DNA from 4 places in the Erwinia amylovora genome. Region 2 is predicted to be linked to each of the others. Evidence: predicted binding sites of a transcription regulator. Region 2 holds the regulator's gene; each other region holds the start of a gene.
The links. The regulator LexA, encoded in region 2, represses DNA repair genes until DNA is damaged. The targets are predictions, from matches to a motif close to TNCTGTATGTACATACAGNA.
Positions count from the first base shown of each region.

Region 1 (4,125 bases), 1.8 Mb from region 2:
AGTTGAAAATAAAGCGGGCCTCGCCCTCCGTGAAACGGCTTTCAGGCTGTTATGCCTCAATCATTCATTTCTCAGCTATATTTCTGCCCTGGGAGCACACCGTGAAAAGCTGGAAAATGCCGCCCTGCTCCAGCTGATGGATGACACCGTAAGCTACGTTAATGATGTTCTGCATACTGAAACAGTGGACGCGAACAAGACGAAACAGATGATGGACAGCCTGGCCGCGCGTATTCAGCAAAGCGAGACTGATACGGAAACGAAAGAGCCACTGGTGTTGCAGCAGCTGGGCCTGCTGGTGGCTCTTTTACCGGAGATTGCAAAGCTAAAAAACGATCTCTCACTGCGCGGCTAATTTCCTGAATGCTGCTTATTTGCTTCCCACTGCGCATGTTGGTGAAACCAGCTGCGCAGCTCTTCTTTCACCGCCAGCGGCAGCGCTTCGTAATGCCGTCCGACTATGGCACCTTGCAGTGCCAGAAGTACGGTTAGCCCCAAATTTTTGTTACATGCGTGAAGTCGGAGCCAGCTGCGCTTCGCACCCTGCTGTACCAACATTTCAATACTGGAAATACCGACCTGACGCAGAAGCATCTCCATACGAATGCCCATATTGGGTAAATCCTTGAGTCTGCGGTTGTTTTGCCGGTCCTCCTGCTGCCTGCGCGCGCCCAGCAGACAGAGCTGCGAGAATGCCAGCAGCAGGTCATTGTCGGACCATAGCGCCCGGTCAACACGATAATAGTTCAGCTCTACCGGCACGCCGCGCTTGTTCAGGCTTAGGGCTTCCATCCTGCGCTCGGTTATGTAGGGCTGCACCTGCTCACAGGCGCGCAAATACAATTCCCCCTCTGCCACCACCGCAAAAACAGTTTTCTCCACTGACAGGCAATATCCGCCAAACTGTGTACGTGACTTGACTTCACCAAGCCCGGCCAACCGCTGTTTAGCCTCTTCCGTCTTACGCCTTGAACAATCCATGATCTCTCCCTGTATCGAATAGAAAATGCGTATATCCCTCTCCAATTTGCGTTTTAGAAAGTATGCAATCTTCATTACGGGTTCAATCAATAAATCGCCTCCGGCTGGTTTACATTGTGATTTTGCGAGACGTTACGAAAAAACGTCTGGCAACAGTGAAATGCGCTGGTAACTGCCGAATTTTGTACAGAGCGCCACCGTTTACTTCTGCCATGCAGGGCTGTAGAAAAATTGTAGGTACGCGCGTTTATGACATCCGCCTTAAGGCTAAACGGTGATGATTAGCAATACCTTGCTTTGGGATCGCATACGGCGTGGACGGTGATATTTAATAATACATCTGAAGTTGTTTATAGCGATGTCGCGCATACACAGAGGTAAGGCAAATGATGTCCGCATGGGTTTGTTAATCCAGCACTATCGATTATTGCTCACCGCGTGAACAAGATAGCGCCGCCTTAACAGGCACAGGGGACAATGGATCGACTGAATCAACCCGGTTTGGCGCTTTAAAACCTGAGATTAAGGTTGATCTTTACTCAACCGCACTATACTGTATATCCATACAGTCAACTGGTGAGCGAAGACCTTATGCGTACTCATTTCATTAAAAATCAATCCGTCAAATGCAATCAGCACGTTTCAACATCGGTGATCCCTACATCGGTCTGTGCCAACGGCCTGATCAGCGAACTAATTTATAATGAGGATCACCCTGGTATGACGCAGTTATTGCTGCTGCCGCTGTTGCAGCAACTGGGTACGCAATCTCGCTGGCAATTATGGCTAACGTCACAACAGAAACTCAGTCGCGACTGGTTACTGCGTTCCGGGCTTCCTTTGGACAAAGTGATGCAGTCACCCTATTGCGGTGCCATTACTACCGTAGAGGCGATGATCCGAGCCTTACAAACGGGGAACTATAGTGTTGTTTTGGGCTGGCTGGCGGAAGAAATATCTGAGACTGAGCGTAAGCGTTTGCAGCAAGCAGCTAAGTCTGGCCAGGCGTTGGGGCTGATTATGAGATCGGAATGCAATGATTCGCCGTCAGTCGGACCTTTAAATGGCTTAAGAATTCAATCAAGTTTGTATCATTAAGTAAAAACGAAAGTTTTCTAATAAATTTTTTTCAACAAACCTCTACCGTGTGACGGATTTAGTCAGGGCGCGGCGGGACAATGGTTTAGCTGTTATTCGTGACCCTTTTTTTAGCAAAAAATTCACTCTTAAATGTTAAAATTTGTGTATGAAGCCCTTTTTTTTTGCTGAGCATCATCACATCGTACTTGTAAGTTTGCTGGTACGTTGTAGACTTTAGCTCGCCAGGGTGCTCAATAACCTCCATTTTTTGGAAGAGTCATAATCGAGCTCAACAACCCGGCGAAGGATTAAACCAAAGAGCTAATTTTAAGCTCATTGCCTATTTGGATGATAACGAGGCGCAAAAATGAAAAAGACAGCTATCGCAATTGCAGTGGCACTGGCTGGCTTCGCTACCGTAGCGCAGGCCGCCCCTAAAGATGACACCTGGTACACCGGTGGTAAGCTGGGCTGGTCTCAGTACCATGATACTGGTTACTACGGTAACGGTTACGAAAACAACGATGGCCCAACTCACGAAAGCCAACTGGGTGCTGGTGCATTCCTTGGCTATCAGGCTAACCAGTACCTTGGTTTCGAGCTGGGCTATGACTGGCTGGGCCGTATGCCTAACAAAGGCGACGTCACCAACGGTGCCTTCAAAGCTCAGGGCATTCAGATGGCAGCCAAGTTAAGCTACCCAATAGCTGACGATCTGGACGTGTACACCCGTCTGGGTGGTATGGTATGGCGCGCTGACGCAACTCAGACTAACCCAACCTATGGTCGCATCAGCAACCACGATACCGGTGTTTCTCCACTGGCAGCCGTTGGTGTTGAATATGCAGTGACCAAAAACTGGGCAACCCGTCTGGACTACCAGTGGGTTAACAACATTGGTGATGCAGGTACCGTTGGTGCGCGTCCTGACAACTCTATGCTGAGCGTTGGTGTTTCCTACCGTTTCGGCCAGGATGAAGCAGCGCCAGTTGTTGCTCCAGCGCCAGCTCCGGCTCCAGTTGTAGAAACCAAGCGTTTCACCCTGAAGTCTGACGTGCTGTTCACTTTCAACAAATCTACTCTGAAACCAGAAGGTCAGCAGGCTCTGGATCAGCTGTATACTCAGTTGAGCAATCTGGATCCTAAAGATGGTTCTGTTGTTGTACTGGGCTACACTGACCGTATCGGTTCAGAGCAGTACAACCAGAAACTGTCTGAGAAACGTGCTCAGTCTGTAGTGGACTACCTCGTCTCTAAAGGCATCCCTTCTAACAAGATCTCTGCACGTGGCGAGGGTAAATCTAACCCTGTTACTGGCAACACCTGTGACAGCGTGAAAGGCCGTAAAGCCCTGATCGACTGCCTGGCGCCAGACCGTCGCGTAGAGATTCAGGTTAAAGGCATCAAAGACGTTGTGACCCAGCCACAGGCTTAAGTCGCTTCGTTTTGAAAAAACCCCGCAGCGGCGGGGTTTTTTTTTGTTTGAATAAGTGCACTAAAGGGCAAGGCCAGGCCGTTTTCGCTTCAGGGTTTACCGAGGATTGCCTGCAAATCTTGCTTCAGCGAAGACATTTGACTGGCATATTGCTCTTTGCGCTCGGCATCTTCTATTAACTGCACGATGGTTTCAGATAACGTACTGTCCCGACGTTGAGCCAGCGCGGCCAGACGTTGCCACACCAGATATTCCAGATCTATCGACTTCTTGCGGGTATGCTGATGTTCTGCGTTGAAATGACGCTTACGCCGTGCACGGATAGTCTGTTTCATCCGGTTTTCCAGCGCCGGACTCATATGCAGGGTTATCCACTGCAACACATCAATCGGCCGGTTCTCCATTTGCAACAGTTCGTCGACGGCTTCCTGCGCCGCGCTTGATTCGATATAGCGCGTAATCAATTCACCTTCACGATGTTTTTTGACCAGGTATTTCCATTTCCACCCGCTTTCAAGATTTTCCAGCTGTTGATATTTCATCGGGATCTCATGCTGACTATATAACCGTTTAAGAATAACAGTTTTTTTTCATGTGGCCTCAAAGAAAACAGAGTCAGGCTCAGGATT
Region 1 covers NZ_CP066796.1:1,468,354-1,472,478, reverse strand. The annotation lists gene yccS (YccS family putative transporter) at 1-355, shown strand, start outside; gene JGC47_RS06815 (TfoX/Sxy family DNA transformation protein) at 352-981, opposite strand; gene sulA (SOS-induced cell division inhibitor SulA) at 1,573-2,079, shown strand; gene ompA (porin OmpA) at 2,429-3,496, shown strand; gene matP (macrodomain Ter protein MatP) at 3,586-4,038, opposite strand.
Region 1: sulA (SOS-induced cell division inhibitor SulA) is a predicted target of LexA. The motif match lies at 1,533-1,552, and genes of this name have one in related genera.

Region 2 (4,125 bases):
AGATTTGCAGTAATAACGAACGCAGCATAATATCGCGATTTAGGCGCAGCAGGCGAGTGAACCCCCCACGCCAGGCCGTAAGCATCTGACGCAGCGACAGCCCGCGTAACACCATTACCCGCCTCACCATCAGCAGCCCGACGATCAGGCTGACGTATTCAGCAATCGCCGTCGCCGCACCCGCCCCCTGCACGCCCCATTTAAGGCCGACCACAAACCACAGAACCAGCAGGATATTCACCAGGTTGCCAACGACCATCAGGATCGCCGGCGCACGAGCATATTGTACGCCCAGCAGCCAGCCAAGCAGTACCAGGTTTATCAGCGTAGCGGGGGCGCTTAGCCAACGCACCTGCATAAATAGCGCAGCCTGATGCAGAACCTGCTCGCTGCCGCCGGTCAGTTTCAGGGCCAGATGGATAAGCGGCATTTTCAGGGCGATAAACAGCCCTCCCGCCAGCAGGGCCAGCATAAGTGGCTGTATTAACGCCTTGCCCAGCGCGAGTTTGTCGTTAGCACCAAACGCTTGCGCGGTAAGCCCGGTGGTACTCATGCGCAAAAAAAGCAGCAGCATAAACAGGAAGCTGGTCACCGTGGTGCCAATCGCCACGCCGCCAAGATAAGCAGCACTATCAAGATGCCCAATCACAGCGGTATCCACCAGTCCCAGTAACGGGACGGTGATATTGGAGAGGATCATCGGCAGCGCAAGCCGCCAGAGGTTTCTATCATCAGGAGATAATAAACGCATTAACGCCTTAGTGTGCCAGCAGCAGGTGGTACGTTAGCCGCTCTCTTTGCCCGCCGCATCGCTTATGCTGACAAGCACGTTGGCTTAACTGCTAATCGCCCTGCTGCAACTCGCATTATCTTGGGAAAAATTGCTGCTCCGGGGAGCTACGCGCCGTGGGTACAGCGCGCAATATTGAATAAAGGACGACGATCAAAGCCAGTTTCCGTTGCGGATGACGCCAACTGCCAGTCCTTCAATGGTCAGCGTTTGCTGACGCAGGTCGACCACAATCGGCTGGAACTCCGGGTTTTCCGGCAGCAGCTCCACCATATTTCCGTTTTTTTTCAGCCGTTTAACGGTAACTTCATCATCGATGCGCGCCACAACAACCTGGCCATTGCGCACATCTTCCGTTTTATGCACCGCCAGCAGGTCCCCATCCATAATACCGATGTTTTTCATCGACATACCGCTAACACGCAGCAGAAAATCAGCACCTGGTCTGAACAGAGCCGGGTCGACCTGATAGTGCCCTTCGATATGCTGTTCTGCCAGCAGTGGCTCACCGGCTGCTACCCGGCCAATTAACGGAAGCCCGCCTTCTTCTTCCATCATCAGGCGAATACCGCGTGAAGCACCGGAGACAATTTCAATCACGCCTTTACGTGCCAGTGCTTTGAGGTGTTCTTCAGCCGCATTCGGAGAGCGAAAACCGAGCTGCGCAGCTATTTCTGCCCGAGTCGGGGGCATGCCGGTTTGATTAATGTGGTCGCGAATCAGGTCATAAACCTGCTGCTGCCTTGCCGTTAGTGCTTTCATTCCGCCCCCTGGTTGTTTATACAGTCGACTGTGAGTATATACAGGTATTTCTGTATTGAAAACCTAAAGCTGGACGAAATTCAGTTTGTTGCGTTTTCTGAGTGACTCATCACAAACGCGGCACCAGCAACATTATCCAGACAAAGACGGCCAGCAGAAGTGTTATCAATACGGCGGCAGAACCCATATCTTTTGCCCGGCCGGCAAGGGGATGGATTTCATTACCGATACGGTCAACGACCGCTTCAATGGCGCTGTTCAGGATTTCGACGACAATCACTAATATGACGGAGCCGATCAGCAGTACACGCGTTATCGCGTCGACATCAAGAAGACCCGCAATAACAACGGCGAGAATCGCAGCCGCTGCTTCCTGGCGAAAGGCCGCTTCGTGCCGCCATGCGGCGCGCAGACCTTTCCACGAATACCCGGCAGCCTTAAAAATTCGCGTCAATCCGGTGGCATTATTTGCCATAATCAGGTGGCCCTTTAAGAAGTTGAATGTTAATCACTGGGTGTTCAGCTTTTGTAACATCACAGATTCCGCTGGCACTTTCTGGTATGCTTGCGTTGCTTTGCTAACAAGAGGCTTCATGTTATCTATGTCAGGTTGGCGTAATTTATATTATAACTTATTGAATTTACCTGTTAAATTTCTGGTAAAAAGTAAAGCAATTCCGGCTGAGCCGGTTGCTGAACTCGGGCTTGATACGTCGCGCCCTATTATGTATGTACTGCCTTATGATTCAAAGGCCGATCTCCTGGCGCTGCGCGAGCAGTGTCGCAAACAGGATTTGCCCGATCCACTGGAACCGCTGGAGATCGATGGCAATCTGCTGCCACGCCACGTGTTTATCCATGATGGCCCGCGCGTATTCCCCTATTTCGTGCCGAATCTGGAGTCAGTTAAGCTGTTCCATGACTATCTGGATTTGCACCGCAACCATCCGGAACTTGATGTCCAGATGGTACCCGTCTCGGTGATGTTTGGACGCGCCCCCGGTCGCGAGGTGCAGGGCGACCAGCAGCCGCATCTGCGCGTGCTGAACGGCATCCAGAAATTCTTTGCCGTACTCTGGCTGGGCCGTGACAGTTTTGTGCGCTTCTCGCCGATGGTGTCGCTGCGCCATATGGCAACTGAACACGGTACCGACAAAATTATTGCCCAGAAGCTGGCCCGCGTGGCGCGCATGCACTTTGCCCGCCAGCGTTTGGCGGCAGTCGGGCCACGCCTGCCGGTGCGTCAGGATCTGTTCAATAAGCTTTTACAGTCCAAGGCCATCGCTAAAGCGGTAGAGGATGAAGCGCGCAGCAAGAAGATCTCCCACGAGAAAGCGCAGCAAAATGCGATAGAACTGATGGAGGAGGTCGCTGCCGACTTCTCTTACGAGGCGATTCGCCTCACTGACCGCATCATGGGCTGGACCTGGAGCAAACTCTACCAGGGGATTAACGTCAGTGGCGGCGAACGCGTGCGCCAGCTGGCACAGGACGGGCATGAAATTGTGTATGTGCCTTGCCACCGCAGCCATATGGATTATCTGCTGCTCTCTTACGTGCTGTACCACCAGGGGCTGGTACCGCCGCATATTGCCGCCGGTATCAACCTGAATTTCTGGCCTGCCGGGCCAATCTTCCGTCGCCTGGGCGCGTTCTTTATTCGCCGCACCTTTAAGGGCAACAAACTCTATTCGACGGTGTTCCGTGAATACCTCGGCGAACTGTTTACCCGCGGTTATTCGGTTGAATACTTTGTGGAAGGTGGGCGCTCACGTACTGGCCGTTTACTCGACCCCAAAACGGGTACGCTGTCGATGACCATTCAGGCGATGCTGCGCGGCGGCAACCGCCCCATCACCCTGGTGCCTATCTACATCGGGTACGAACATGTGATGGAAGTAGGAACCTACGCCAAAGAGCTGCGCGGAGCGACAAAAGAGAAAGAGGGCTTAATGTCGATGGTACGCGGACTGCGCAAGCTGCGTAACCTCGGCCAGGGTTACGTTAACTTTGGTGAGCCGCTACCGCTGGTCAACTACCTCAACCAGCAAGTACCGGAGTGGCGTGATGCCATCGATCCGATTGAATCCCAGCGCCCGGCATGGTTAACCCCGGCGGTTAATGATATTGCGCAGCAGGTGATGGTACGGATAAACAACGCCGGGGCGGCGAATGCCATGAACCTGTGTGTGACGGCCCTGCTGGCCTCACGTCAGCGCTCCATGACCCGTGAACAGCTCACCGGGCAGCTTGACTGCTACGTTCAACTGTTGCGTAACGTGCCGTATTCTCCTGACTCCACCGTGCCAGCCGTAGCGCCCGAAGCACTGCTTGAACACGCACTCGGCATGAATAAGTTTGAGCTGGAGCAGGACAGCATCGGTGAAATCGTCATTCTGCCGCGTGAACAGGCCGTGCTGATGACCTATTATCGCAATAACATTCACCATATGCTGGTCATGCCGTCGCTGATCGCCGCCATTCTGATGCAGCACCGCGAAGTGAGCCGCAGCGAACTGTTGCGCCAGGCAGCGGTGATTTATCCTATGCTCAAAAGCGAACTGTTCCTGCGT
Region 2 covers NZ_CP066796.1:3,440,276-3,444,400, forward strand. The annotation lists gene dinF (MATE family efflux transporter DinF) at 1-751, opposite strand, end outside; gene lexA (transcriptional repressor LexA) at 944-1,552, opposite strand; gene JGC47_RS15685 (diacylglycerol kinase) at 1,662-2,027, opposite strand; gene plsB (glycerol-3-phosphate 1-O-acyltransferase PlsB) at 2,155-4,125, shown strand, end outside.

Region 3 (4,125 bases), 1.1 Mb from region 2:
TCGCTAAGCGCCAGCGCCAGACGCTCACGCTCGCGCACCGTGTCCAGCGTTGAGGCAGAGAAGACGTTCTCCAGCGAGGGCTGACTGGAGTCAACCCAACCTTTGGCAACAGCAACGCCGGGAGCGGCTGCCAGCGCGCGAATGCGGGTTTGTCGGTACTGGCCAAACAGGGCATTTAGCTGCGACTGTGAAAGGATCCCCGCCATCTGAGTGGCCAGCGTGACCAGAAAAGACTCTTCACTTTCGTCAAACTGGCGGTGCTCACGTTGCTGAACCACCAGCACGCCCAATAGCTGGCGCCTGCTGATAATGGGCACGCCAAGAAAAGAACGGAAACGCTCTTCTTTCACGGAGGGAACGTATTTAAAACTGGGGTGTTTTTGGGCGTCAGCGAGGTTGATCGGCTCTGCCAGCCGGCCGACTAACCCGACGATCCCTTCATCAAAAGCCAAAGCAACCGTGCGCCCACGCGGCTTCTTCAGCCCGCGCGTTGCCATCAGGTAATAGCAGCGGCGGTCGTGGTCGGCAAGATAGACCGAGCAGACTTCGGTATCCATCGCCAGACAAATTTCGTTAACCAGGATATCCAGCGCCTCGGTAAGCCGGGGCGCTGCCGCCACTTTTTCAACTATTTCGCGCAGCTGTGTGAGCATAATCTACGTGGCTTAACCTCTCTTTCGTCGATATCCTGGCGTATTTCTCTGTACGACACTCTCCTGCAGGGGCATGACCGCACTGGCGAACTCTTTCATTACACGACGATAAACATCACGTTTAAAAGAGACCACCTGGCGAACCGGGTACCAGTAGCTCACCCAGCGCCAGCCGTCGAATTCTGGCGTGCTACTGGTTTGCATATTGATATCCGCGTCATTGCACATCAGCTGCAGAAGGTACCACTTCTGTTTTTGGCCGATACAAACCGGCTTTGTGTCCCAACGCACCAAACGTTTCGGCAACTTATATCGTAACCAGTTACGGGTCGCAGCAAGGATGCGAACATCTTTGCGGTGCAGGCCGACTTCCTCGAACAGCTCGCGGTACATCGCCTGCTCCGGGGTTTCACCAGGATTAATCCCCCCCTGAGGAAACTGCCAGGAGTGCTGACCAAAACGCCTGGCCCACAAAACCTGTCCCTGCCTGTTACAAATTACGATACCAACATTCGGGCGGTAGCCATCATCATCGATCACCGGACTACCTCAAACTAAAACTGGATGTTCTGATTGTTTCATACTCCTTACAGACGGTAAACCACTGCTTTTAGGCGATCCCGATGAATCAGTCTGGGATAACTGTCGGCAAATCGCAAAGTTATGAACAGAATTGCGGATAAAAGCGCAATCTTATTCACGTTTTCTGTGGATAGCTTTGTGTAGAACTCTGTTAACAGATGGGGAAAACTTTAATTACAGCGCGGTGTGCCAATTTACAATCTAAAATTAAATTCATATTAATCAAAGGATTTTATCATCAATCACCACTTTTACTCTTGTTGTCATACCGCTGTCATATCAGCCTGAACCGCCGCTGGTGAAAGATCGAACGCTTATGACTTTATCCACAGAATATGTCGATTAGTTCGGCTGGATCAGGGTAAAACTTGATAGAAACGTCCGCGTCAAGGCTGTAAATGGAAACAGTATTCGGTTTAACTGTGAGTTATCCCACTTTTCTGTGGATAACTACCCCGGTGATCCTGTTCATTGCCGGTGACAAGCCGGGTAAAACCGCCGCGTAGGGTTAATGATCAGCCGGCTGATGCCATAAAAAAACACCATATATCATGCTATTATTAGCATTAACCCCATTTCCTGTACTGAAAGTGGGGGGGCAGATAAAAAGCGCCTGTTTTTTAAACAAATACGGAAGCGATGATGAACGCTGAGATTGATCGGATCCTGCCACCGCAAGACGAAGATGAGCTGCTGGCTCGCGCCAGCGCTCTGGCGGGCTACACGCTGGGGGAACTGGCGTTGCGTATCGGATTACCTGTTCCGCGTGATTTGAAGCGCGATAAAGGCTGGGTCGGCATGCTGTTGGAACGGTATCTTGGCGCCAGCGCGGGCAGCAAACCCCAGCAGGACTTCGCCGAGATTGGCGTAGAGCTGAAAACCATTCCGGTTGATGCAGCAGGCCGCCCGCTGGAAACCACCTTTGTCTGTGTGGCTCCGCTGACCGGTAACAGCGGAGTCACCTGGCACAACAGCCACGTGCGGCACAAGCTGGCGCGGGTGTTGTGGGTTCCGGTAGAGGGCGAGCGCAGTATTGCGCTGGAGCAGCGGCGCGTGGGTGCTGCAATGCTATGGAGCCCGAATGAAGACGAAGAGCGCCAGCTGCAAAGCGATTGGGAAGAGCTGATGGATATGATCGTACTGGGTAAGGTGGATCAGTTAACCGCCCGTCACGGTGAAGTGCTGCAAATCCGCCCAAAGGCCGCCAACAGCAAAGCGCTGACTGAAGCGATTGGCCGCAACGGGCAGCCTGTCATGACGCTGCCGCGCGGCTTTTACCTGAAGAAAACCTTTACTGCTCCGCTGCTTGCCCGCCATTTTTTGTTGTGACCGCGCTGTCGTAAACCGTACGCTGAAAAGCGTGAAGTAAAATTTCTCATGCCGCAGTCAACCTGCGTATAATCTCCGTTTATATTTTGTTTAAGTTAAAGGTGTAACGAAATAATGTTTGAATGGATTACCGATGCCAATGCATGGTTAGCCCTCGGAACGTTGACCATCCTCGAAATCGTTCTCGGTATCGATAATATTATCTTCCTTTCGCTGGTGGTGGCGAAGTTACCGAAGCATCAGCAACATACCGCCCGCCGTCTGGGTCTGGCCGGTGCAATGCTGATGCGCCTCGGTCTGCTGGCTTCCATTGCCTGGGTTATTCGCCTGACCGACCCGCTGTTTACCCTGATGGATCACGACTTATCCATGCGAGACCTGATACTGCTGGGCGGCGGACTGTTCTTGTTGTGGAAGTCAGGTACGGAGATTTATGAAACGATTGAGGGCGGTTCTGGCGAGCATAAAACCAACGTGCACTCCTTTATGGGTGCCATCGTACAGATTATGCTGCTGGATATTATCTTTAGCCTCGACTCGGTTATCACGGCGGTCGGCCTGTCCGATCATCTGATTATTATGATGGCTGCAGTGGTGATTGCGGTGCTGATGATGATGTTTGCCGCGCGTACTATTGGCGATTTTGTTGAACGCCATCCGTCGGTAAAAATGCTGGCGCTGGCGTTTCTTATTCTCGTGGGCTTTACGTTAATACTGGAGAGCTTCCGCATCCATATACCCAAAGGTTACATCTATTTTGCTATGTTCTTCTCCATGGCGGTAGAAAGTCTCAATCTGTTACGTAACAAAAAACAGCCCCGCTGATCGCGTTCCGCTACCCTGGCCAGTGGCCGGGGTGGTACAGACAAAGCTGACGGGTTTATCATTCATCACTCCTTTTTGGGGATCATACTGTTTACCCAACAAAAAAAGCGTTTATTACTACACTTAGATTTGGCTATAAGAGATGCAGGGAGATGAATATGAATCAGATTTTTGCCGCCGCGGCGCTGGGCCTTGTCGTGATGATTAGCGGCTGTAGTAGCGATTACGTAATGGCGACCAAAGACGGTAAAATGATCATGACCGACGGAAAGCCCCAGATTGACAAAGAGACCGGGCTGGTGAAATATACCGATCAATCCGGTCATGAACTGCAAATCAACGGTGATGAAGTCTCCTCTATGGTTGAACGGTAATTCACGTTTTGTTACCTGGTAACGTACGATGTCAGGTGGCAGCTACCAACCTTCCCGCTTATTCGCTTCTTTCCCACCCGCCTGGCGCGGTTAAATTCGCTCCCGGAGGATCGGCTGCGTGACCCGTCAACGCCTGGTAGTCTTCTCCTGTTGCGGACGTAGCTTAAGTCCCCGACCTTCGCCTAATTAAAAGGAAGCCCGCAATGCATTACCACCGTATTCCCCACAGCACCCTCGAAGTCAGTTCTTTGGGGCTGGGCACCATGACTTTTGGTGAGCAAAACAGCGAAGCTGATGCCCATGCACAGCTGGATCTGGCTCTGAGCCGCGGCATCAACCTGGTCGATACTGCCGAAATGTAC
Region 3 covers NZ_CP066796.1:781,117-785,241, reverse strand. The annotation lists gene ptsP (phosphoenolpyruvate--protein phosphotransferase) at 1-653, opposite strand, end outside; gene rppH (RNA pyrophosphohydrolase) at 666-1,193, opposite strand; gene mutH (DNA mismatch repair endonuclease MutH) at 1,875-2,564, shown strand; gene JGC47_RS03530 (TerC family protein) at 2,679-3,389, shown strand; gene JGC47_RS03525 (YgdI/YgdR family lipoprotein) at 3,548-3,763, shown strand; gene JGC47_RS03520 (NADP(H)-dependent aldo-keto reductase) at 3,967-4,125, shown strand, end outside.
Region 3: mutH (DNA mismatch repair endonuclease MutH) is a predicted target of LexA. The motif match lies at 1,626-1,645, and genes of this name have one in related genera.

Region 4 (4,125 bases), 1.7 Mb from region 2:
TGGCAGGAGCGGGTCAGCAGGGGGGCTGACCCGCAGTGCGGCAATTAACGTTGGGCGAGGGCAGCCTCGTTATCGGCGTTGGTATTCATAATTTGCTGGTCAGTTTGTCTTAACCACTGGCTGGTCAGGGTACCCGCAGTGATGGATCCATTGACGTTAAGGGCAGTGCGGCCCATATCAATCAAGGGTTCAATTGAGATAAGCAGCGCCACCAGCGTTACCGGCAGCCCCATTGCCGGCAGAACAATCAGTGCGGCAAAGGTCGCGCCACCGCCTACGCCGGCCACGCCGGCTGAACTCAGCGTGACAATCGCTACCAGAGAGGCGATCCACATCGGCTCAAACGGGTTGATCCCTATGGTGGGGGCAACCATCACCGCCAGCATGGTCGGATAGAGACCCGCACAGCCGTTTTGCCCTATTGTGGCACCGAATGAGGCGGCGAAGCTGGCAATCGATTCCGGAATGCCCAGCCGGCGGGTTTGTGCTTCAACGCTCAACGGGATGGTGGCGGCGCTGGAACGGCTGGTGAAGGCGAAAGTGATCACCGGCCAGACTTTGCGGAAAAAACGCAGAGGGTTGATGCCGTTGCCAGAAAGCAGCAGGGCATGTACGGCAAACATGATGGCGATGCCCAGGTAGGATGCCAGTAAAAAGCCGCCCAGCTTGATAATTTCGTGGATGTTTGAGGTGGCGACCACTTTAGTCATCAGCGCCAGCACGCCGTAAGGCGTCAGCGTCATGATCAGACGGACCAGTTTCATTACCCAGGACTGCAACGTATCAATCGCTTTGATGACACGCCGGCCTTTTTCCGCATCATCCTTAAGCAGCTGCAGCGCAGCAACACCCAGGAAGGCAGCAAAAATCACCACGCTGATGATCGACGTCGGATTTGCCCCCGTCAGGTCGGCAAACGGGTTCTTAGGCACAAAAGAAAGCAGCAGCTGTGGTGCACTGAGATCGGCCACCTTGCCTGCATAGTTGTTTTGGATCGTTAGCATACGCGCACTCTCCTGAGCGCCTTGGACCAGCCCCTCCGCATTCAAGCCGAATAACCAGGTGACGAATACCCCAACGCAGGCGGAAATGGCGGTGGTGAACAGCAACACGCCAATCGTCAGCAGGCTTATCTTGCCCAGTGATGAGGCATTATGCAGGCGGGCTACGGCACTGAGAATTGAGACAAACACCAGCGGCATCACCACCATCTGTAACAATTGCACATAGCCGTTACCCACCAGATTAAACCAGCTGACTGACTGTTTAATCACCGGGCTGTTTTCGCCATAAAAGGTGTGCAGGGCCAGGCCAAACAGCACCCCGGTTGCCAGACCGAAGAGCACTTTTTTTGACAGGCTCCAGTCTGACCCTGTTTTCGCTACCAATAGCAGCAGCGCGACAAACGCGACCAGGTTAACGATTAGTGGAAAATTCATTTCCATTCTCTCCAAAGAAACAGACCACAAAGCGATCTGGTAGAAGACAGTTATTTCTGTCGCATAGTAAGTAAATAAGAATCGGAAAGATTATCATTTGCCGCGATAGCGGCTTTATACCCAAAAAGAATAACTTATAACTTTTAGTGCTTTATCCCTTTTCAGGGGCTTGATAACGCTCAATGATTTGGGTGAAGCCTTTTTGCACATCGCTGATGGCCCGGGTAGTCCACCCTGATGCACCAAACGGCGGCATACCGGGTGGCAACCAGATGGCACAACCGACCAGCACCAGACACAGCAGGCGCTCAAGCTGGTTGCCTTTTTGGCTTCTCAGTAGCGGCAGGCGAAAGCGCCAGCGGCAGGGCCACAGCAAGGGAACGCCGGCAGGGGTAAGCATATCTGCAACAATATGGCTCAGATAGCCCAGCACCATGCCTTGTAAAACGTCTGCCGGGAACAGCCAGTCTGAGGGTAATTTCAGCTGGAGCAGGGCAACACCGCCGCCCACGGCCAGCAGGCTGTGAGTAAAGCCCCTGTGGCCGAAAACCCGCGCGACAGGCCAGGAAAGCCATCTGAGCCTCTGCCCGAGGAAGGACTTCGGATGGTCAATGTCTGGCAATAAACAGGTGAGGAGCGTGGCGGGAATAATATGCCACCAGTCAGCGCTGGCCAGTATTGGGGTCAGTTCGGCGCGTTTGGCAAATACCGCGCTGGCAATGGCAAAAATAAGATGGCCTTCGGCCGTCATGGGAACACCTGGCTACATAACTGTCAATGCATCCAGTATAGGGAATATATACAGTAGAATAAATATGTGACGCTGTAACCAAAGATAAATAGCCGGTAAAAGTGTGCGTGCTGTGCCAGTTTGAGAGATTAACTCGGCGCAATTGGCGGGTTACCACGCCTGGGAAGTGAGGCTGATTAACCGTTTGCGTCCGCAGTCATCCTGCATCTTTGTGCTATGGCATTTGGTTAGCGATCCAGCCCATCCCGTTCGGCTGGCGACCTGTAAATGATGAGGCGTGAGTTGTTCCGGGCTGCCCGGTTTGACCGCTGCCAAAAGCCAGCGCCTGTCGACCGCCGGGGCGCTGTCAGCTACCACATTGGAACGCCTGCGCGCAGTTTTGATGGCGATCATGCCGTTAAACCCGCCCTCAAGCGTTACGCGCCTGAGGGGATCTCCCGCTAAACGCCTCGCCGTATCAGGGGAAACCTGGGGATGAGGCTTCAGTGAGGAAGCGACTCGGCAGAGAGCAGCACCGCGGAACGGTCGGCAAGGTTAAACAATTCTTTTACCCGCTACCCGCACAGACAGCGGTAAAGCAGGAGCGAGACCGATTATGCCGCCTTAGTATCAGGAAGGGGGTGAAAATATTGTGACAGGCGCTTTTGTTAAACTCACTGTAAACTGACAGACACTAACTGATAGACAGGAGAAGGCATGACTTATCAACAGGCTGGCAGGGTTGCGATCGGTAAACGGATCCTTGGCTGGATCATCTTTATTCCGGCGCTCATCTCTACATTGATATCCCTGATGGTTTTTCTGGAAAAAAGCCGTGAACAGCGCAGCGGCATTAACGCAGTGATGCAGGATTTTGCTCATGTGATGATCAATATGATCCACTTCAACACCCAATTTCTCTCTGCATTCTGGCAGAACTCGCCGGTACCAGACTTCAACAATGGCAGTAATTTGATGTTCTGGGGGATCTATATGCTGATATTTGTCGGGCTGGCGATGCAGGCTTCCGGTGCACGGATGTGGCGGCAGGCGCGTTTTCTGCGCGAAGGGATTGAAGACCAGATGATTATCGAACAAGCACGGGGTGCTGAAGGGCATACCCGCGCGCAGCTGGAAGAGAAGATAGTGGTGCCGCGCCACACCTTCCTTTTACAGATTTTTCCTTTATACATCCTCCCGGCGATGGTAGCGGTAGCCGGATTTTTTGTGCTCAAGCTGGCCGGGTTTATCGGTTAAAGAACTCCACGCGCGCAGGTCGGCATCAGGCCGGCCGCGCGTGGTGCACTATTCCTTCCTGAACCTCAAGCAGTAAGCCTACCGCCCGCTGGGCTTCTGTCAGCCAGCTGCCGCCAAAGACATTGGCCCGGTTTAACAGATAATAGAGTTGATAGACCGGCTGACGTTGTTGGAAGTCTTCAGGCAGGGGCCAGACTGACTGATAGCCGTCGGAAACCTGCCCGGGAAAAAACGGGAACCAGGGCAGCATCGCCAGATCGCACTCCCGGTCTCCCCAGTAGCAGGCAGGATCGAAGAGCCACGGGCCGCTGTCACTTCCGGCACAGTTTGCCGGCCACAAATCGCCATGCAGTAACGAAGGTTGTGGATGATGCGTATGCAACGCAGCCTGAGCACATTGGATGATCAGTTCCATATCTCCGTACTGAATGCCTTTCTCTGCGGCAAGCTGCAACTGCCAGCCGATGCGTTGTTCAGCAAAAAATGCCGACCAGCGCCGCAGCCAGCTGTTGGGTTGCACGGAAGTGGTAATATTGTTGTCAAAATCGAGGCCAAACTGTGGCTGTTCGCTCCACTGATGCAGCCTCGCCAGCTGTTGTCCCAACTTGAAAGCGCCCTGTGCATCCAGCGGTTGCGGCTGTATGTACTCCAGCAGCAAGAAACTGGTATCGCGATCGCTTCCAACGCCATACACCGCTG
Region 4 covers NZ_CP066796.1:1,709,437-1,713,561, forward strand. The annotation lists gene JGC47_RS07970 (L-cystine transporter) at 45-1,439, opposite strand; gene JGC47_RS07975 (metal-dependent hydrolase) at 1,591-2,190, opposite strand; gene JGC47_RS07980 (YniB family protein) at 2,887-3,426, shown strand; gene JGC47_RS07985 (fructosamine kinase family protein) at 3,452-4,125, opposite strand, start outside.
Region 4: JGC47_RS07975 (metal-dependent hydrolase) is a predicted target of LexA. The motif match lies at 2,209-2,228, and genes of this name have one in related genera.